4 regions of the Vreelandella sp. F11 genome follow, and region 2 is predicted to be linked to each of the others. Evidence: predicted binding sites of a transcription regulator. Region 2 holds the regulator's gene; each other region holds the start of a gene.

Evidence for each region. The regulator PhoB, encoded in region 2, activates phosphate uptake and scavenging genes when phosphate is short. The targets are predictions, from matches to a motif close to TGTCATANNNNTGTCANA.
Region 1: the regulator PhoB is predicted to act here: its motif matches at 836-853, upstream of ACFIOZ_RS19485 (PhoX family protein).
Region 3: the regulator PhoB is predicted to act here: its motif matches at 3,466-3,483, upstream of ACFIOZ_RS20855 (esterase-like activity of phytase family protein).
Region 4: the regulator PhoB is predicted to act here: its motif matches at 1,862-1,879, upstream of phnD (phosphate/phosphite/phosphonate ABC transporter substrate-binding protein).

The regions. Positions count from the first base shown of each region.
Region 1 is NZ_CP170448.1:4,259,462-4,264,576, forward strand. It holds gene ACFIOZ_RS19485 (PhoX family protein) at 1-772, opposite strand, end outside; gene hemP (hemin uptake protein HemP) at 980-1,165, shown strand; gene ACFIOZ_RS19495 (ChuX/HutX family heme-like substrate-binding protein) at 1,268-2,323, shown strand; gene ACFIOZ_RS19500 (hypothetical protein) at 2,320-2,442, shown strand; gene ACFIOZ_RS19505 (YbaN family protein) at 2,562-2,939, shown strand; gene ACFIOZ_RS19510 (hydroxymethylglutaryl-CoA reductase, degradative) at 2,976-4,241, opposite strand; gene ACFIOZ_RS19515 (tripartite tricarboxylate transporter permease) at 4,298-5,115, opposite strand, start outside.
Region 2 is NZ_CP170448.1:4,733,045-4,738,159, reverse strand. It holds gene ACFIOZ_RS21650 (chorismate--pyruvate lyase family protein) at 1-169, shown strand, start outside; gene ubiA (4-hydroxybenzoate octaprenyltransferase) at 205-1,095, shown strand; gene phoB (phosphate regulon transcriptional regulator PhoB) at 1,222-1,911, shown strand; gene phoR (phosphate regulon sensor histidine kinase PhoR) at 1,914-3,200, shown strand; gene ACFIOZ_RS21630 (hypothetical protein) at 3,506-3,814, shown strand; gene ACFIOZ_RS21625 (hypothetical protein) at 4,459-4,761, shown strand.
Region 3 is NZ_CP170448.1:4,576,669-4,581,783, reverse strand. It holds gene ACFIOZ_RS20865 (malate synthase G) at 1-781, opposite strand, end outside; gene ACFIOZ_RS20860 (alpha/beta hydrolase) at 999-1,982, shown strand; gene ACFIOZ_RS20855 (esterase-like activity of phytase family protein) at 2,089-3,399, opposite strand; gene ACFIOZ_RS20850 (NADPH-dependent FMN reductase) at 3,619-4,200, shown strand; gene ACFIOZ_RS20845 (YifB family Mg chelatase-like AAA ATPase) at 4,197-5,115, opposite strand, start outside.
Region 4 is NZ_CP170448.1:298,934-304,048, reverse strand. It holds gene phnC (phosphonate ABC transporter ATP-binding protein) at 1-784, opposite strand, end outside; gene phnD (phosphate/phosphite/phosphonate ABC transporter substrate-binding protein) at 862-1,827, opposite strand; gene ACFIOZ_RS01460 (bifunctional diguanylate cyclase/phosphodiesterase) at 1,943-3,700, opposite strand; gene ACFIOZ_RS01455 (alkaline phosphatase D family protein) at 3,859-5,115, opposite strand, start outside.

The sequences.
Region 1 (5,115 bases), 470 kb from region 2:
CTTCACAGGCTATATAAGTGCCCCAGGGCGTTACCCCGTTACCGCAGTTATTGTTGGTACCACGGGTTTGGGTACCCTCAGGCGAAAAGCGCGTTTTGACGTAGTCACTGCCCGCCACGGGGCCAGCCAGATCCATTTCCGTTGCGCTGGTAAAGCGGCGGTTATAGAGGGAGCCCGGCACATGCGCCCATTGGCCGCTGGCGTCTTTTTCCACCTCGACAAGGGTGACACCGTGAGCATTGATTTCGGTGCGTGACTCCTCGGCCGGACGCTGGCCCTCATCCGCATTGGTGGGGCCGCCCTGGGGCGCCCAGAGTGCCGACTGGTCGATATACTCATTGTTGAGCGCCAGCACAAAACGCCGTGAGGCGTTGTCGGTATCCAGGGCAAAACCGGCCATGCCGTCGTGGTGCATGCCCACACTCGAGGCTTGGCGCTCGGCGGTCATTGGCTGGTCAGGCTGCCAACTGTCGCCAGCGCTTAACGGCGTCCCCCAGGGCACCAGGACTTGGGCCACGTAACCTTCTGGCACCACCACAGCATCAGTAAGTGATCCTTGAACCGCCTCAAACGCCAGTGTCAGGGGTGTTTTTTGGGCTCCGCTGGAGGCAAGCGCTTGAGCAGCACCGCCAAAGCTAAGCATCGAGGCAGCCGCCATGCTCAAACCACCGCGCATCACATCGCGCCGGGATACATGGTGCGCCAATACTTCCGCGAAAGGTTGATTGCCGCTGTGGTTAAACAGGCGATGATCTTCGATCTCTTTACTCATTGTGGTCTCCCCCTGATCGTTTGTAGGCCAACAATTGAACGTTAGGAGACACTAAAGAAGCTAAATGACAACACGATGACGACGTGGCTGCATTTAGATGAAGAACATTGGGCTAGGCGCCCCAACTCCCCAAATCCTATTGAGAGATACCGGCAACTCTGCTAAATTAACGCTAATAGTTATCATTAACACAGGAGTTATCCTCTCATGCAGCTCGCCGATAAGGGCACTCGCCAGGGGGATACGCCCCAGAGGGATACGTCAGCCTCAGCGCCCCGCGAAGTAGATAGCAGCGAATTGCTTGGTAGCTCAGGCCAACTGGTGATTCACCATGAACAGCGCCGCTATGTGTTGCGCCGCACTAAAAGCGGCAAGCTAATCCTCAACGCTTAACGCTGTTAACACTTCAAGCCCTGATTCATTTAAAGATTTATACAGCAACGCCAGCCAGGTAGCCCATCGCACCCAGCCAGTGAACCATAAAAGAGGTGCGTCATGACTTCCTCCCAACAGATCGCCATTATCGAAGCCCTTGACGCGGCGCGCGCCGCAAAGCCACGCCTTCCTGCCATTGAGATTGCCGAACGCTTAGCGATCAGTGAAGGTGAACTCCAAGCCGCTCGTTTGGGCCGCGATGTATTGACGCTGCCGCTTACGCCCAACGAGCTTGCCGCCTACCTGCCCCAGTTGGGACGGGTGAAGGCGTTGACCCGCTCCCGGCTGGCCGTGCTGGAACAGACCGGCGATTATCCTGAACTCAGCGGCGGGCCGCAAACTGGCTTGCTGCTCAACCCCGGCGGCCTGGATCTACGCTTGCTCTACACCCACTGGCACTGGGCCTGCTTGATCCGCGACCCTGTACCTTCCAGCAACGCAGAAGAGCCGAAGTGGCGCTGGAGCCTGCAGATATTTAACCAGCATGGCTGCGCCGTGCATAAATGCTTTGCTCTGGAAAACCCGCTGCCGCGCCCTTGGGGCGCACTGGCAGCCTTGGGAACGCGGGACACGCCGGCGTTTACCCAGAGCATGCCCCGTCTCAAGCGCCCACTCCCCGAAATACCTTCCCTTACCAGCGAGTGGGCCGCGATGCGCGATGTGCACCAGTTCTTTGCCCTTCTCCAGCGCCACCGCCTGGAGCGCATTGAGGCCAACCAACTAATGGAAGGCCGCTATACCCAGGCGTTACCTACGCACGCACTGGAGATGGTGCTTCAGCAAGCCAGCCAGCGCGGGCTGCCGCTGATGCTGTTTGTCGCCAGTCCCGGCTGCGTGCAGATTCATACCGGCACACTGCCCGCTCCACAGCGCGCCCGTGGTTGGCTGAACCTGTTTGGCGAGCATTTCACTCTGCACCTTGATGACGCCGCAATTGACCAGGTTTGGCAAGTCAGCAAGCCCAACCGCGACGGCGGCGTGACCAGCATTGAGGCCTTCGATGCCCAAGGCTCGCTGGTGCTACAGCTTTATGCAGAGCGCCAGGAAGGCCGCGCTGAGCGCCGGGACTGGCGGCAGTTGCTGGATGAACTCGGCGAGCAAGAGGCGGTGGCATGAAAGCATCCCGCCTGATACGACGCTCGCTGGCAGCGCTGCTGATTGGATGGCTGACTAGCGGGGCCGCATTGGCCAGCGAACGCTTGGGGGTCGATATCGCCGAAATCGTGGCGCCTTAATGGCGATCTAAAGTGACCTTCATGCTAGGTCACCACTGCTGACGGCGCGCCTCAATGTGTTCATACTTAATCCATGCAGCACGTTGTCATTTGCACAGGTCGCCAATTTAGGAGCAGGAATGAGACTGATCCGCCTCATGTGGGTGGTGCTGGCAGGAGTTAGTTTTAGCATCGGTGTACTGGGCATTTTTCTGCCTCTGCTGCCCACCACTGTGTTTATGCTGATGGCGGTTTACTGCGCCTCCAAAGGCTCGCCGCGCTTTGAGGCCTGGATTCGCTCCCGCCACTATGTCGGCCCGCTGCTGGTCACCTGGGAGCAGGAGCGTGCCATCCCCCGGCGTGCCAAGCTGGCCGCCGTTAGCATGATCGCGTTGAGTGCGCTGATTACCGGCTGGTCACTCGGCCCCGGCTGGACACGCTGGGGCGTGATCGCTCTACTAATGCTGATTGCCGTTTGGCTGGCTACTCGGCCAGAGCCTTCGTCTTCTAATGAGTAAAGCTTGGCAGTGCTCGCGCTGTGGATTCAAGCCGTTTTATTCAGGTTTATATCGTAGCTTCGCTAACTCCACCTGCGCTAGATCAACACGCACGCTACCCTGCTTCACAAGTGCTTCGGCTACCAGGCCAACTTCTGCCCCTTCTGCTCCTGCCATCAAGGCGATATTTTTAGCGTGGAGCGCCATATGCCCTTTTTGAATCCCTGTCGTGGCTAACGCTTTTAACGCTGCAAAGTTCTGCGCTAAACCAACGGCGACAATGATTCGCGCTAAGCGATCAGCGCTGCTCACACCTAGAATTTCAAGACACCGTCGTGCAGTAGGGTGCGCTCGAGTGGCGCCGCCGATTAATCCCACTGGCATGGGCATCTCAAGGGCACCCGTGAGGTTTCCATCGTGATCTGCCTCCCAGTGGGTAAGTGAACGGTAGCGTCCGGTACGAGCTGCATAGGCATGAGCCCCTGCTTCTACTGCGCGAGTATCATTACCCGTCGCCAACACCACCGCACTCACGCCGTTCATCACCCCTTTATTATGAGTAGCTGCTCTATAGGGATCTAAGTCTGCAAAGCGGTAAGCCGCCAATATACCGTCGCGCACCGACTCCCCGCCTATTTGGTCAAGATGCCAGGTCGCTCTGACTCTTGCCAAACGACGGTCAGCCAGGTTGGACAAAATGCGCAAACGACTCTCGCCTCCCGACCACGCTGCTAACGACGGCGCTACCGCTTCAGCCATCGAGTTCACCGCATTGGCACCCATGGCATCGCGCACATCCACCAGTAGATGCACAATGACCATGTCTTCAAGAACGCGCACCTCTATATCCTGGAAACCACCACCGTGCTCTAACAGCACCGGATCTGTCGCATCACAAATACGTTTAATCTCGTCGCGGGCTTCTAATAAACGCAGACGGGCAAAATCAGGATTAGCGACACCTAGTAACTGAACCTGAGCAATCATAATCGGGGAAGAGGTATCCGTATAAAAGCCACCTGATGCACGACACTGCCGCGCCGCATTACATACGGCAGCGACCACCGATGACTCTTCGGTTGCCATGGGCACCAGCGGCTCTTCACCATCAATCATTAAATTAGTGGCAACGCCAATCGGTATGTTTAAAGTGCCGATAACATTCTCGATCATGCTATCGGCTGTTTCTGCTGGCAGGTTACCGGTGTCTGCCAAATGGGCTTCCCCTGTCGCATCTAAGCCACTTAAAGCGGCCACTTTACGCAACCGCTCACGTGGTGATAGTTGGTAAAATCCTGGAATCCGCGATGAATTTATTGTCATAACCGTTACCTACAATGAATAAAATATTGGTGTAGCGTCACTTAAAAAGGGAGTGTTCAAGCCAACCAGCCCATTAGCCAAGGGGCGGCATAAAGAGTCATAAACTGCACCCCATAGTTCACGCCCCAGCGGTTTAGTAGCCCCGCCACAAGTGCTAACACCGCGACTCCCAGAATGCCCATTACACCTGCATCCATATAAGCCAACAGCACGACCAGCGAGAAGAACATCGCCAGGAAGGCCTCATGAGGAATACGCTGAAAAACAAACACGCAAATGTGCCGGGCATAGCGAACAGCGATGGGATACGTAATCAACAGCGCCACCCCAGCGCCCAAAATGCTGGCAACAGCGATTTCACCAAAGCTCATTAAGTGGTGAGCATTCTGCTCCAGCGTAAGTACTGGCGGCGCATTAAAGAAGGCGTTACCTGGCCCTATCGCCATGGGGCTCATGGGGATACCTAACGCCGCCAGTGGAATCAGAATGCCTGCGATATAAGCGGCATTGGTGACCGCATCCATTGAAGAAAGCGCACGACTGGCTTTTTCGACGGTACCCTTCACCCAACTGGACATTACTTCGCCCAGGAAAATGGTGATTCCCACCGGGCTCATAAAGAAAGTGGCCGAACCGAGCACCGAGCTGGCGGTTGCCGAAATAGCTTCTTGCCGGGTCAAAATACGAAAAGGGTTAGGGAAGCGGCTCTTATCATCACTATCATCGGCAGCATAGATTTTGATCGCTTTAGGTTCACCGGTAGCCATTTTTTTACGCTCTTCGCGCACGGTTAGCTGTGCCAAATTGAAGATCATCGGCCCTATCGTGATACCCAGAAAGAACGAAATGAATACCACCTGACCTTCAGGGATTA
Region 2 (5,115 bases):
GACGACGCAAGCGCCGACTTTCGCTAGCGTGAGCGGTATACAAGGAAACGCTGCTTGGGGCCGTCGCTCTGTTTTTTATTACGGCTGTAAGCACGGCTCTCTGTCGTTATTAGTTCAAGAGTACTTTTTGGGTGCAATGGCTGATGATCTTGGTCTGCCTTCGCGCTAGGCTAGCGCCTGCATCTTATTCTTCGTGAGGTAAGCATGGATCGTTCATTGTTGCGGCCAAAGGGGTGGGCTCGCGTGGCAGATTTTTTACAGCTGATGCGCTTGAATCGACCGATAGGTACATGGCTGTTGATGTGGCCGACGCTGTGGGCACTTTGGGTCGCTGCAGAAGGAGTACCCGGGCGAAATGTGCTGCTGATTTTCGTAGCCGGTGTTTACGTGATGCGTGCCGCGGGCTGTGTAGTCAACGATTATGCTGACCGTCACTTTGATGGCCATGTGAAACGTACCAAAAACCGTCCATTAGCCACGGGCCGCATCAGCGAAACCGAGGCGCAGCTGCTGTTTATTGCCCTGGTGGCCGCGGCCTTCATTCTGGTACTGCTCACCAACTGGTTTACGGTGCTGCTCTCGCTGGGCGGGGTACTGCTGGCGACTATTTATCCGTTTATGAAGCGCTATACCCACTTTCCCCAGTTGGTTTTGGGGGCGGCGTTTTCCTGGGCAATTCCAATGGCCTTTGGCGCCGTGCTGGGCTACTTGCCGCTGGAAGCATGGCTGCTATTCTGCGCCAATGTGTGCTGGACAGTGGCCTACGATACTCAGTACGCCATGGTCGATCGCGACGATGATTTAAAAATTGGCATTAAATCGACAGCGGTGCTGTTTGGAAATGCAGACCGTTTGATCATTGGCCTTCTCCAGTTAGCTACCCTGGGGTTGCTGGCATGGGTAGGCTGGCGGGTTGGTTTAGGTGGTTTCTTTTGGCTAGGGCTCGCGGCCATGGCGGCGACTTTCCTGCATCAACAGTGCTTGATTCGCCACCAGGAGCGGGATGCTTGCTTCCAGGCGTTTCTCAATAATCACTGGTCGGGGCTGCTGATTTTTGCCGGTATCGCGCTCAGTTGGTGGCCTGTGACGGGCTAATTTTTTTGAATGTCATATAATTGTCATCAAGTCATGGTGTTATCGTCACTGATATGTCATTGAACTGTTTATCTTTAAACTAGTTTTCATTGAGCTCGTTTACTTTGAACACCGTGAGGCTCTGGTATGACCGCCAAGACCGTTCTGATTGTCGATGATGAGGCGTCGATTCGCGAGATGATCGCGGTAGCGCTGGAAATGGCTGACTATCGCGTGCTCGAAGCGGATAACGCCCAGGATGCCCATGCCATGGTGGTCGACCACCAGCCTGATCTACTGCTGCTGGACTGGATGATGCCCGGCACTAGCGGAATTGAGCTGGCAAGGCGCTTAAAGCGTGAAGAAGCCACTGCCGAGATTCCCATTATTATGCTCACCGCGAAAGGCGAAGAGGATAATAAAATTCAAGGGCTTGAAGCCGGTGCCGATGACTATATCACCAAGCCTTTTTCACCCCGGGAACTGGTGGCTCGGCTAAAGGCGGTGCTGCGTCGTGCGACCCCGCGTGGCGTTGAAGACCCGATTGAAATCAACGGCCTGCTGCTTGATCCGGTGAGCCACCGGGTCAGCGCCGACGGCAAAGCGCTGGAAATGGGGCCCACCGAGTACCGATTGCTACAGTTTTTTATGACCCACCAAGAGCGCGCTTATACACGTAGCCAACTGCTTGACCAAGTATGGGGTGGCAATGTGTATGTCGAAGAGCGCACGGTCGACGTGCATATTCGCCGCTTGCGCAAAGCGCTGGGCGACGTGCATCAAAACCTGATTCAAACGGTTCGGGGTACCGGTTACCGTTTCTCTGCTCGGGTGTAAATGTGCGCCTATGGAGCCGTGAGCTGTGGCGGCTAGCGTGGCTGGCCACGCTGGGCACCTGTCTGGGCTGGTTATTGGGTTCAGCAGGGCTAGGGCTGTCGGCAGGGCTTGCAATATGCCTTTTTTATCATCTGCGGCAACTGCGAGAGCTTTACCTGTGGCTCACCCTCCACCCCCATGATGAGCCACCTGCTGCCAGCGGAATGTGGGGCGAGCTATTTGATCGCCTATACCGCTATCAAAAAAGTCAGCGCATTACCCAAAGCCGCCTGAGGGCTACTTTGGCACGTATCCAGGAGTCCTCTGAAGCAATGCGCGACAGTGTGGTCATGCTTGATCGCCATGGTGATTTAGAGTGGTGGAACAGCGCGGCCACCGCCATGTTAGGGCTACAAACTGCCCACGATAGGGGCCAACACATCACCAACCTGCTGCGTGATCCCAGTTTTATCAGCTACTTTAATGCGCGTAACTACAGTGAACCGTTAACGCTCACCTCGCCGATTGATGAGCGACGAATCCTGCAGTATCAAATTACCCTCTACGGCGACGACGAGCGCTTGGTCATGGCTCGCGATATTACCCGCTTACATCGTCTTGAGCAGATGCGGCGCGACTTCGTCGCCAACGTCTCCCACGAGCTGCGCACTCCTCTGACCGTGCTTTCCGGCTATTTAGAAACCTACAGTGATATCGCCGATCAGCTTCCTCCCCGCTTGGGTCGCAGTATCCAGCAGATGCAGGAGCAGACCCAACGTATGCAGAATTTGGTCAATGATTTATTGCTGCTCTCGCGGTTGGAGATTGACCAAGGCGGTCAAGATCATCACCCCTTGTCACTTGCGCCTCTGCTGCAAAGCGTTTGTGCTGATGCGCTAGCCCTGTCGCATCAACGGCATACCATCACCGTTGCGCTCGAGAGCGACGCCCGGTTATTAGGCAGTGAGCAGGAAATCCGTAGCGCCGTCTCTAATCTTGCCTTTAATGCGGTTCGCTACACGCCAGCAGGTAGCCAAATCACACTGCGCTGGAAAGCTGACGCTTCAGGCGGCGGCTATATCGATGTAGAAGATAACGGTGAAGGCATAGACCCTGTTCATATACCCCGCTTAACAGAACGCTTTTACCGGGTCGATAAAGGGCGCAGCACGGCGACCGGTGGCACGGGTTTAGGCTTGGCCATCGTTAAGCACGTGTTGTTGCGTCACGATGCGCAACTGCAAATTGAATCCCTCCCCGGCAAGGGCGCCCTGTTCCGCTGCGCCTTCCCCTCCTCGCGTCTGGTTTAATTTAGCAAGGGATCCGACGCACAACGTTTGTAGAAGTGTGCAATATTGGCATGCAAGGTTGGTAAAACTTACTCATGTGTCATTTTTATACAGCTTTAAGCGCAAATTAATGGCTTGGGTAGTATCTCTTTGGTATAGCGTTAATAATATAAGTTATTGATTTTATTTAATTTATATTTTTATTGAGACTTTTGGCATGCCATCTGCAAGTTGTTGAGTAAGGAAGACGACCGCAGGAAATGCTGGCTACTGGTTAGCCCTTCTTTCTTAACCAAGCGGTAACAAACAGCGATCGGAGGTGGAATATGATGTCCAAGGATTTACTCAAGAAAGCTGGCATTTTAGGTGTATCTTTTGGTCTGATGGCAAGCCCATTGGCTTTTGCACAAACAGATGAAAACACTGCAATTGATGAGAACCAAGGCATCACGGCTGATGAGCAGCCAATGGATGCACAGGGTACTGGTAGCTCTAGCAGCAGTGATAGCATGACTAACGATTTAACCCATGACGAAGGCGACGATGCTAGCGACATGGAGCCTCAATCCAGCAGTCACTCAAGCGATGCTGAATATGATGCAGATGATCTTGTTGAAGAAAATGGCGGTAGCTAAATCATTGATGACTTTTTAGATATCATTGAATGCTTTTTCATGGGATGAAGAAGTGATCAACAGGATGTTATAGATAAGGATGTTGTTCAGATTCACGGAAGAATCAATAGGAAATCAAAACGCTAGTCAGGGTAAATTCCAAGGTTGGAGTCCCGCACAAGGAGTGGAAGCTAGCGTTAGTCATTACCTATAATCAATTCTGATATCGGGCCCCGCAGTGCGGGGCCTAATTTTTTGCTGTCTGCTTTCTCTCCTCTGTTTTTTCCTTATTACTTCTGCCCCCTCGCCTTCACTGCCACACCTTTCCTATACTCTTTTCGTTTTTCTATAAACGCTAACGTCTAGCGGCCTATTAGCAGCTGTGCCTGGGTTGCTTTGATCAGTGTGTCATAAAGGCACAGACAATTTTGCGCATGTGTCATTAGTGCACATGTTATTAGCGTGCTTTTGTTTTTAGTGGCATATTATTGTGCACAATATAAATGGTTTAAGTTTATGATTTTTGGCTAATAATTTTTAAATTTATGAGCTTGGCACTGCATATGCATTACCAAGGCAGTGAAGCTAACCGCAGTGAGATATCAGCCAAAGTGCCCCTCTCACTTCACTTCAGCGGTATCAAATAGTCACCAGGAGTAAATAGTATGTTTAACGTATTTGTTAAAAAAGCAGCCGTTGTCGGTCTCTCTTTGGGTTTGCTGGCAAGCCCGCTTGCCTTTGCACATATCTCTATCAAAGCGAATCAAGATTTGACCGTTAATGATGAGCCGATTCAAGCTCAATCGCAGCGCACGAACGATCAAGCTGAGTTTAGCCCATCTGACTTGATGTACGACGAAGGTGATTATCCAAAGGTTATCAAGGCAGAGTCACACCGCACTAGCACTCAAGCAGACTTCACAGCGAAAGATTTAACCCAGGACGAGGGTGATGGAAACGTTTGGTAACAAAAGTTTGCAATTTTGAAGAAATATATTACGATGAGAGAGTGATCTAAACACGCCGACGCGTGTCACACCACAGGGATGCTCATCAATTCACGGAGTGAATCAAACGACAATCAGAGCGCTAGTCAGGGTTAAATTCCAAGGTTGGAGTCCCGCAAAAGGAAAGGAAGCTAGCGTTAGTCATTGTCCTAGTATTGTGTCCTTAGACCCTGCTGATGCGGGGTCTGATTTTTTGGGGATGCAAGGCTCTCTTGATGCTCCTCTCTTCGCTCAACGTGCTACTTACGCGTTGCTAGATTCATCCCTTCATCGCACGCTCTCAGCCCGTTCGCTGGAATACCGATGCTGGTTTTT
Region 3 (5,115 bases), 160 kb from region 2:
CATCTTTAACGCCTGCCGGGTCGGTTTTGCCGATAGAGTCATTAGGGTCGATCTGGATTTCCAGGTGCAGGCCGTTGTTGCCCAGCAGAATTGCATCGGGTTTAGCCGCTTCGCCGCTAAAGCCAATCAGCTTGCCGGAATCCTTAAGGCCGGTTTCACGACCACCTTCCAGCGTCACCACCAGGTGCTCATCACGAATGGTGTAGTTCACCGCATCACGGTGCGAACCCGTCGCCAACGGTGCCGCGCGATCAAGTACGCCACGGGCGTAGGCGATCACTTTGGCGCCGCGCTTCGGGTTGAAGCTGGAGCCTTTCTCTGCGCCATCCTCTTCGGAAATCGCATCGGTGCCGTACAGGGCGTCGTAAAGGCTGCCCCAGCGCGCGTTCGCCGCGTTCAATGCATAGCGTGCATTGCTCACCGGTACCACCAGCTGAGGCCCCGCCTGAACGGCTACTTCACGGTCAACGTTGGCGGTGGTCGCTTTAACGTTAGCCGGCGCTTCTGCCAGGTAGCCGACCTCTTTCAGGAAGCGGCGGTATCCCGGCATATCGGTGACTGGGCCGGGGTTTTCCCGGTGCCATGCATCTAGTTTTTCTTGCAGCGTGTCGCGCTCTTCGAGCAATTGACGATTTTTAGGGGTCAAATCATGAAACAGGGCATCCACACCGGCCCAAAAGGCGTTTTCATCAACACCTGTTCCCGGTAGCGCCTGCTCATTTATAAAACGATCTAGATCGGCTGCCACCTGTAAACGGTGGCGCGTGATACGCTCGCTCATGGGGTTTCTCCTGTGGGGACGCCAGTGGGTAATGTATTTGCTACGGTCAGCGTAAAATGTATTTATGGAAAATAATTCCACACCTGGCCGGGCATGTAAACAGCGTAGACCCTAATGCGCTAAAATGCTCGACCAAATGACTAGGCATTTGGTTCTGGAAGCGCGAAACATCTGCCGTGCCTAGGTCAAAGGACAATGGCGTTATGGAGAAACATCGATGAGTGATTTCCAACATCTGGAAGGCTTGTTTCGCCACGCCTCGGGCGATACCGCCCTTAGCCGTCTGTTGCCAGGGGAAGTATTGGCAAACGCCATGCAAGACTATTTCCACCACTATGGCTTAGAAGCACTGCTGTTAGATACCAGTGAAGTGCATGCAGGCTTTATCGATACGGGGCGTTTTGCGCTGTGGTGCCAAGTTTGGAGCCCCCCGCAGCCGGTAGGCACTGCCTTTGTGGTACACGGCTATTTCGATCATATGGGGTTATATCGCCATTTGCTTGAGCGCCTGCTGGCTAAGGGGTGGCGGGTGGTGCTGTGGGATCTCCCCGGCCACGGCCTGTCCAGTGGAGCGCGGGCAGCAATAGAAGATTTCGATGATTATCAGCACTGCCTGGCTCATTTGCAGATGACCCTAAAGAGCCAAGGCATGGCGCCTGAGCCGTGGTTAGGGGTGGGCCAGAGCACCGGTGGGGCAATCCTGGCTACCGATGCACTCACCCGCCGTGAGGCGTCCGGCTGGTCAGGTTTGGTGCTGCTGGCGCCTCTGGTGCGGCCTTGGGGGTGGAGCCAAACCAGCTGGCTGCACTTGATCGCCAGCCCGTTTGTAAAAGAGTTGCCGCGCAAATATCGGCCTAACTCTACCGATGAGCAGTTCACCGAGTTTCTACGCGAAGGTGACCCACTGCAGCCCGAGCGTTTGAGCGTTGCCTGGGTGAGCGCTATGCGCCGCTGGATGCCGCGCCTGCTGGCCCAGGAGCCCAACCCGCTGCCTACCTTGATTCTTCAGGGCGAGCAGGACTTGACCGTCGATTGGGAGTGGAATTTGGCGATTCTGGCGAAGAAGTTTCCCAATGCTGAAATTCACCGCCACCCGGAAGCTCGCCACCACTTGGTAAACGAGGCAGATCCCATCCGTGAAGTGCTGTTTGAAGCGCTGGATAACTTTGTAGATGGGTTTGTCGAGAGTGCTCGCAAATAGGTTTCGTAAAATATATCGGTGATAGACCTCTCGAAGCGTTATGGGCACAGAATAAACGCCGCTGAGCATTTATTCTGTGCTTTACCTACCTATGTTCACACTCACCTTACTGGGTATTCAGGAAGTCCTCCACATCGAGCAGTATCAGCTCATTATCATCGGCTTGCCCCTGCTGGCGGCCAATCGAGAACGGGTAGTTATTGTCGTTGGCGACCACGATGGTGCGCTCATCGACACGATCGACGTTCTCAATGGTCACAAAGGGAAAGTTAAAGGTGCCGTTGATCGTTCCTCGCGGTGCAAGGCCCTCTGGATCCTGGATGTCCATCAAGTCGATATAGGCGATTTTCTCAAGCACACCCTGTTCGTCCGTACGTTCGAGGTCGATGAGATAGATGCGTTTGAACTCGGCGGGATTCTCTGCCCACGCTTCTCGCGGATCGCCCTGGCGACTATCACGCTCGATGATTAAGCCGCGAGTTCCGCCAATCAGATTGAAATCGCCAATCGCATGATCCGCGGACGCCAAGGGATAGTAGCGGGTTGTATCGCTCCATTCGCCGGTTTCAGCATCGAGCTCGAACATTCTTAATACGGGAGTGCCATCAATGGTTTCTGGGGCATTGGCGCTGCTGTCCCAGACTGGCTTTTCCAGCAAGGGGTAAAGGGTTGTTTGGTCTTCGGAGAGCGCCATGCCCTCATAACCGCCGGAGCGAAACACGACCACATCATCAGCGAGAGACTCGCCAGGGTTCGGGGGGAGGGCAAAGGCATTGTCGGGGGAGCGCATCAGCGTACCACCAGGCTTGGTGGCTAACACTTGCAGCACTTCGCCCGCATTGTCGACCTGGATAATCCAAGGGCCGAACTCATCGCCAATCCAGTAGCTATCGCCCACCGGCTGTATCGATTCAATATCGAAATCAGCGCCGGTTAAAAAGCGACCAGGCGTTGCTTCATTCATAATCGGGAAGGGCACCTTGCGGTTGGGATCCGATAGTTGAATGGTTTCCTCGACGATGACACGCCCAGTGTCCCAGTCACTCTTTATGATGTTAAACATCAGAATGACGTCGGAGGAGTTCGCTTTGGAGCCAAAGCCGTTATCGGTCAACACCAGGAAGCGGTCATCGCCAAGTGAGCGAATACCGGAAAATCCCTGCAGCGGCTGACTGGGAAAGGGTAGCGCCAACCCCGTGGATTGCACGTTGGTATAGAGCTGCTCAACGCGGCCCTCTTGACCGGTAAAACGACCTGAGACGTTGTAGTGCTCAGCGGCACCGGCAGGCGCCGTCACAAAGGTGCTGCCGGGTAGCTGGGCATGGCCGGACAATGTGGCGGGAAAGCTCTGCTGGGCGTTTGCCGCACTGGTAAACGCAAAGGCGAGTAGAGCAGTCGCTAGTAACGGCTTTGTCATCACTATTTCACCATTTAGGAAGAGAAATTAGAGCAGGTGCAGCATTTGCTAATTTTCAACCGTAATAGTGATAGTTGAATGACAAAGTGCAGACGTTTTAATGGCAGCAGGGTGGCACGTCGAGTCTGGCCCTGAGTAGTAAAATACGCCTTGCTCAACAGGTGTAAATATTAATAAATGGTGTGGCTTTCAAATACATTATTCAAAGAGGAAATGACAATGGGATCATCGGTCAAAAAGGTACTGGTATTTGCGGGCAGTGCCCGAGAAGCGTCACTGAATAAGCAGCTAGCCAAGCTCGCCGCCAAGCGTATTGGGGCGCTTGGCGGGGTAGCCACCTTTATCGATTTAAAGGATTACCCCTGCCCGCTGTTTGATGAAGATATCGAAGCTCAGGGCATGCCGGAGAATGTGCTGAAGCTGCGTGAGCTTCTGGCGGATCACCAAGCAGTGATGATCGCTTCGCCGGAGTACAACGGCTTTATCACGCCGCTGCTGAAAAACACATTGGATTGGCTGTCACGACCCTATCAGGATACGCCGGGGCTCGGGTTGTTTGCCGGTAAGTGGGCCGCGTTGGTGGGAGCATCACCCGGTGGGCTAGGCGGTATCCGCGCGCTGCCGCTAGGTCAGCAGTTGCTTGCCAATCTTGGTTTAATCGTATTGCCCCAGCCGCTATCGCTGCCGAAGGCAGGCAGCGCGTTTAACGATTCAGGCGCATTAAATGACGCTGCTACCGGCGAGAAGCTCGACGCCCTCTGCCAACGGCTTGTCGATGTAATGGCGAATAACCACCCTTAGGCACCTTTCAACATCCGATCCAACTGCCGGTAGCCAATTGCTTCAATCAGGTGCGGTTGGGTGGGCTTGGGTTCGCCCTGAAGGTCGGCAAGGGTCAGGGCTACGCGCAGTACGCGGTGATAGGCGCGGGCGGAGAGCTTGAGCTTTTCGAGTACGCCCGCGAGCCAGGCGCGCTCTTCATCGTTAAGCGCGCAGGCGGCTTCCAGGGCTTTGCCGCTAAGTTGGCTGTTGAGCGCCCCGCGGGCCATTTGGCGCTCCCGAGCGGCCATTACCCGTTCACGCACGGCTTCGGACGACTCGCCTTGAGTTTGTGCGGTGAGCTGCTCTGGCGGCAGCGCGGGAACCTCCACTTGCAGATCGATCCGGTCTAGCAGTGGTCCGGAAAGCCGCGCTTGGTAACGCTGGATTTGGCTGGCAGTGCACTGGCAGCGTTGGCGCGGGTCACCCAAGTGGCCGCAGGGGCAAGGGTTCATGGCAGCGACGAGCTGGAATTGAGCTGGGTAACGGCGCTCATGGCTGGCGCGGGCTAAATGGATCTCTCCCGTTTCTAGCGGTTGGCGCAAAACCTCTAGCACATGGCGGGAAAACTCCGGTAGTTCATCCAAAAACAGCACGCCGTGGTGGGCGAGTGAAATTTCGCCGGGTTTGGGTTTTGAGCCGCCACCCACCAAAGCGGCGGCGCTGGCGCTGTGATGGGGTTGGCGGAAGGGCCGCTTACCCCAGTCGGCTTCCAGCGGTAGCCCGCAGACCGAACGCACGGCGGCCACTTCCAGCGCATCTTCTTCGGAAAGCGGCGGCAAAATACCGGGCAGCCGACTGGCCAGCATGGTTTTGCCGGTGCCGGGAGGGCCTGCGAATAGCAGATTGTGGCCTCCGGCCGCAGCGACTTCCAGCGCCCGGCGGGCCTGCTGCTGG
Region 4 (5,115 bases), 410 kb from region 2:
CATCACCGCTGACTTCATCGTCCACTGGCTCAGGCGTGGTGTCCCACTCCTCTTCGCCATAGATCGTGGTGAGTATCTCGCTGTCGAGCTCGCTGGGCAGGCCATCAAAAACGATCTCTCCCGCGCGCAGGCCGACAATACGATCGGCAAACTGCTGAGCCAGGGCCACGTCGTGAATATTGATGATCGCCGCCAGTTCGCGCTCTGCGCATAGCTCGCGAATCAAACGCATAATTTGGCGGGAAGTTTTTGGGTCAAGGCTGGCGGTAGGTTCATCCACCAGCAACAGCTTGGGACTTTGCAGGAGCGCCCTGGCGATACCCACCCGTTGGCGTTGGCCACCGGACAGGGCATCGGCGCGTTTATCAATGGCATGCGGCAGCCCCACTCGCTCCAATAGACGGAAGGCTTCAATCACGGCCTCCTGCGGGTAGCGGCGCAGGAAGCTGCGCCAAAAGCCCACATAACCGAGCTGACCCGAGAGTACGTTCTCCATCACGGTTAAGCGGTCTACCAGCGCATACTCTTGGAAAATCATGCCCATGGAGCGGCGGGCGTGACGCAGCTTATGCCCCGAAAGCTTCGTCAGCTCCGTGCCGTCCAGACGAATGCTGCCCTGGGTAGGCTCAACCAGCCGGTTAACACAGCGAATTAGCGTGCTTTTACCCGCGCCAGAGGGGCCAATCAGCGCCAGCACTTGGCCTTTGGGCAGCGTGAGTTCAATATCCGTCAGCGCTCGATCCCCGGTAGGGTAACGTTTGCCAACGCCGGTGAGTGTCAACATGGAAGTGCCTCATCTACATAGCGGTTCGGCCAGAAGGTTGCCCTCCTGGCCGATCGTATTGGGGTGCTGCTTAGAGATTAATCGCAGTCGTAGGTCACGCCGTTGGCGTCAGCGATGGTGCGAATAACTTCCCAGTTTTCCTGATAAGTAATCGGAATAAACTGTGCTTCGCCGGAGTTGGCGAATTCTGACTCGAGGGCAGTGCCTTCCCAGTCGTAGCTGAAGAACGCATCCTGAATTTTCTCGGCAAGTTCCGGATTCAGGTTATTCGCCAGCCCGTAAGCGGTGGTGGGGAAGGTTTGTGAGGTGTAGATGATGTCGTAATCACCTTCGTTCACCACACCGCGGGAAATCATTCGCTTGCCCACGGAGTTAGCAATCGCCGCCGCGTCGTAGTCTTCGTTGACCACGCCGAGAATTGAGTTGTCGTGGGAGCCCGAAAAAGCGGTCTCGAAATCTTCGCCCGCTTCCATGCCGTACTCAGAGCGCAGCAACGCTGACGGGGCGCGGAAGCCAGAGTTGGAAGTCTCGGAGGTAAACGCTAGCTGGCGACCCTGCAAGTCTTCAACGTCTTCAATGCCGCTTCCTGGGTAGGTGATGATCTCCATCTCGTAGCCAAAGCTGCCATCTTCAGCGGCCATCATGGCGAAGGGACGGAAGCCACCGCAGTTAACCGCCACCGGTACGCCGCCGGTATTAAAGCCAGCGACGTGCAGGCGGCCAGCGCGCAGCGCTTCCTGCTGGGCAGCGTTGGACTGGACCGGAAAGAACTGGACTTTTTTACCGGTGGCTTCGCTCAGGTGATCCAGAAAGTCAGACCAGACATCCGCGTAAACCGCGGGATCTTCAACCGGGGTATAGGCAAACACCAGGGTATCCGGGTCAACCCACTGTGACTCGTCGCTGGGAACATCGGCGATCATATCGCCATCATTATCCACATAGCGTGATGAAAGATCCGCAGAGGCGTTTACAGCGGCCAAGGCGAAGGCACTGGCAACGGCGGCACTGATTAACGTGCGGGAGAGGGATAATGTTTGCATGGGTCACCTGTAGCGTTCTGTAGAGTTGTTAAAAGATGACAACATCCTGACGAGTCCAGATGACAAAAATGGGGCACTTATATGACCACTTCGTGACGTTTTTAAGCAGGCATCTTTAATGTGTGGCTTGAGCAGCATCGCGGCCGCGACGCTCCACGAACAGACTATTGCCAGGGATTTTTTTGGCTTGATGCTTCAGCTCGGAAAGTTCACCCGCTATATCCAGCGATTGACAGTTGGTCGCATCGGGGATGGGCTTCACCGCAATCGAGACACTGACAAAAGGGTAAAACGTCAGTCTATTTTGTCGGTTTTCGATATGAATCCCGCCCTGAAGGCGGTCAGCCTCTTCGTAGAAACCCGGGGCCATCACCTCGAATGAGTGCAGAATTTGCTTACAAACACTTTCCCAGTGCTCAAGCGGCAGCAGCATCATGAAATCGTCACCGCCAATATGGCCGATAAATCCCCCGGCGTTCTCTACCTGGGCTTGCAGCAGCCGCGATAGCGAAATAATGATGTGGTCACCGCGGGCGTAGCCATAGGCGTCGTTAAAGGCTTTAAAGTTATCCAAATCAACGTAGGCCGCGGCAAACCCGCGCTCTGCAGCTAAATAGGCGGCCAGGGTTTCATTAATCAGAATATTGCCCGGCAAGCCCGTCAGCGGATTGGCGTGGCGGGCTTGACGCACCTGAATGGCAGTAATTTCACGTAGTAGGTCAACGATATTGCCCATGCCCAGGTAGTCACCGTTAGCCTTAACGATAACAAAGTCCTCCTGCTCGATATCCCGGCTATCGGTCAGCTTCTGGCTCAAAATCTCCAGCGGCGTATCTGCTTCAGCCACCAGCATGCGTGCATCAGCAACGTCCAGCACACGGCGCTTGGCATAAAGTGAATGGCTGTAGGGGTTGGTAAACAGGGTTAAAAATGCATTGCGGCGCACCACCGCTACGGGCTTGCCATTCTCCAGCACGGCCACACAGCGCAAGCTGGGCTGTTGACGAAAACGTTCGGAGATATACGGCACAGCGCAATCCGTGGTGATGGCCTCGGTAGTCCGCAAAATTGAGCGGGCGGTGCGGCCAGCGGGACTTTTTAAATGGGTGGTCGCCGGCAGCAGCATGTTGAGTTCCAACGGCGGCTGCTGGGTGGGTCGAGCAAAATAGAAACCTTGCAGCAGCGCGAGGCCGCGGTCGAGTTCCCACAAGCAGAGATGCTCGGCGGCGGTCTCCACGCCTTCGGCAATGACCTGGCAATCCAGACTACGGGCCACATCGAGGATCGAGCGTAGGAATTCTCGCTTGGCAGGATCCTGGTCGATGCCGGAGATAAAGTGGCGATCGAGCTTAACGAAATCGGGGCGCAGCTCAGACCAGTGGCGCAGGCTTGAGTGCCCGGCACCGAGATCATCCAGCGCCACCTGGAAGCCCATGGTGCGGTAGTGATCCACCGCCTGGCGCATTAGTTCATAGTCATGGATAGGCACATGTTCAGTGAGTTCGATCACCACCCGCTCTGGGGGCAAACCGCTGTCACGAATAAAGCCAAGGGTTAAGCCTTCGCGAAAGTCGCGCTCCACAATCGTCAGCGGCATCACGTTAAGAAACAGCAAACCGGGTAGGTCGAGCTCTGCAAAACGCTGTATGGCGAGGCGCCGACAAAGCAAATCTAACTCGACTAACTTCCCGGCCTGGGTAGCCACCTCAAACAAACGTAACGGGGAGTACAGCGGCGAGGTTTTAGGCCCTCGGATCAGTGCTTCGTAGCCATAAATCGCCTGTTGGCTGGCATCCACAATGGGCTGAAAAAGCACATGCAACTCTTCTTGTGCAATGATCTTTTTTAGCCACTGCGCTTCTTGTGCGGTCATTTGCCTGCTGCCCTCTGCTGCCACCCTAATCACCAGCGGTGGTGTCGATGATGTGTCACCGTCCCTGGAGGCTGTTGATAAGCTGCAAGCGTGCGTCATTTTTGTGACGCTATCATGACAAACATCAAGGGCGTCAGGCAGTTGGCGCTAAACAGAGGTCATGAAAGGATCCTCTCGGGAGCAGGAAAGAGAACCTCGCTGCCGTCAGCGTCGAGCTGACGGATGTTGATCGGGCGGCCTTTCTCGTCAAGGGTCACTAAGCCAATGCCGCTGGCATTCCACAGCCGTTCACCGGCGCTGGCGCGATCGGGATCACGGGGGTGAACGCTTAGCTTACGGCGCTTGGTGAACCAGTTAAGCGGTGACCACGGCGCGTAGAGCCAACGGTTGAGCCGATCAAAGGTATTGAGTAGCTGCTTGGGAAACGTATTCTTGATGCCGCTGGAGGTAATCTGCCACAGATGAGGAGCGCTTTTTCGCCGACGTACCAAAATGTCGTAGACAAACGAGTAGTGCACATCTCCAGATAAAATCACATAGTTGCCTGGGGTCTTGGAGTGCTGCCAAATCTGCAGCAGCGTATTGGCTGCCCCGCGGTGGGCCATCCAGTTTTCAGCATCCACCACCAGCGGCTTACCCACCAGGGTGAACAGCTTTTGAACTCCCTCTATCAACTTGACACCAAACATCGGCGCGGGAGAGACAATCACCGCGCTCTTGAACCCCATTAGCGCCTGCTGCATCTCCATTAGCGCCTCCCAGTCCATCAAGCCTGACGGCCGGTGCGGGCTGCGTTCGCTGCGCCAGCGCCGGGTGCGGGTATCCAGCACTATCAGCGCAGGGGTGCCGGGCACCTGAAACTCCCAGCCCTGAAAGCGTAGCAGCCGCTCAATCAACCCATCCTGTTCAGCGCAGGCTAGCGGTTGGTCGCCCTCACCCAGCAGGGTCGAGGCATGATGGACTAATGGGTTCAATTTATCCGGATCGTTACCCCAGGCTTGGCAGAGCAGATAGGCCACCAAGGCGTTACCGATAATACGCTTAGAGAACGGATGTCCGTAGGCGGCGCGCTCCCAGTCGGCAGTTAGGTTCCAGTCGTCGGTAACGTCGTGGTCATCGAAGATCATCAGGCTGGGCAGGTGCGCCATTACCCGCGCGCACTGGGGCAAACCTTCAGCGAAGGTATCGATCACCGCCTTCTCCTGACGATAGAGTTCGGCATCTTTTTCATCAAGGGCAGGCGCTTCAGGGGCAATCACTTGCCAGGGCACCGGCGACCACACCAGGCAGTACATGGCGAGCATTTCAGCCAGCGTCATTAGGTGGTTATGGGCATTCGCCGAGGTAAACACGGGCTTTTTGACACCGCCAAAGAAGCGCTCGCGCAGGGCCGCGTTGCTGGTCACATCCGGCAA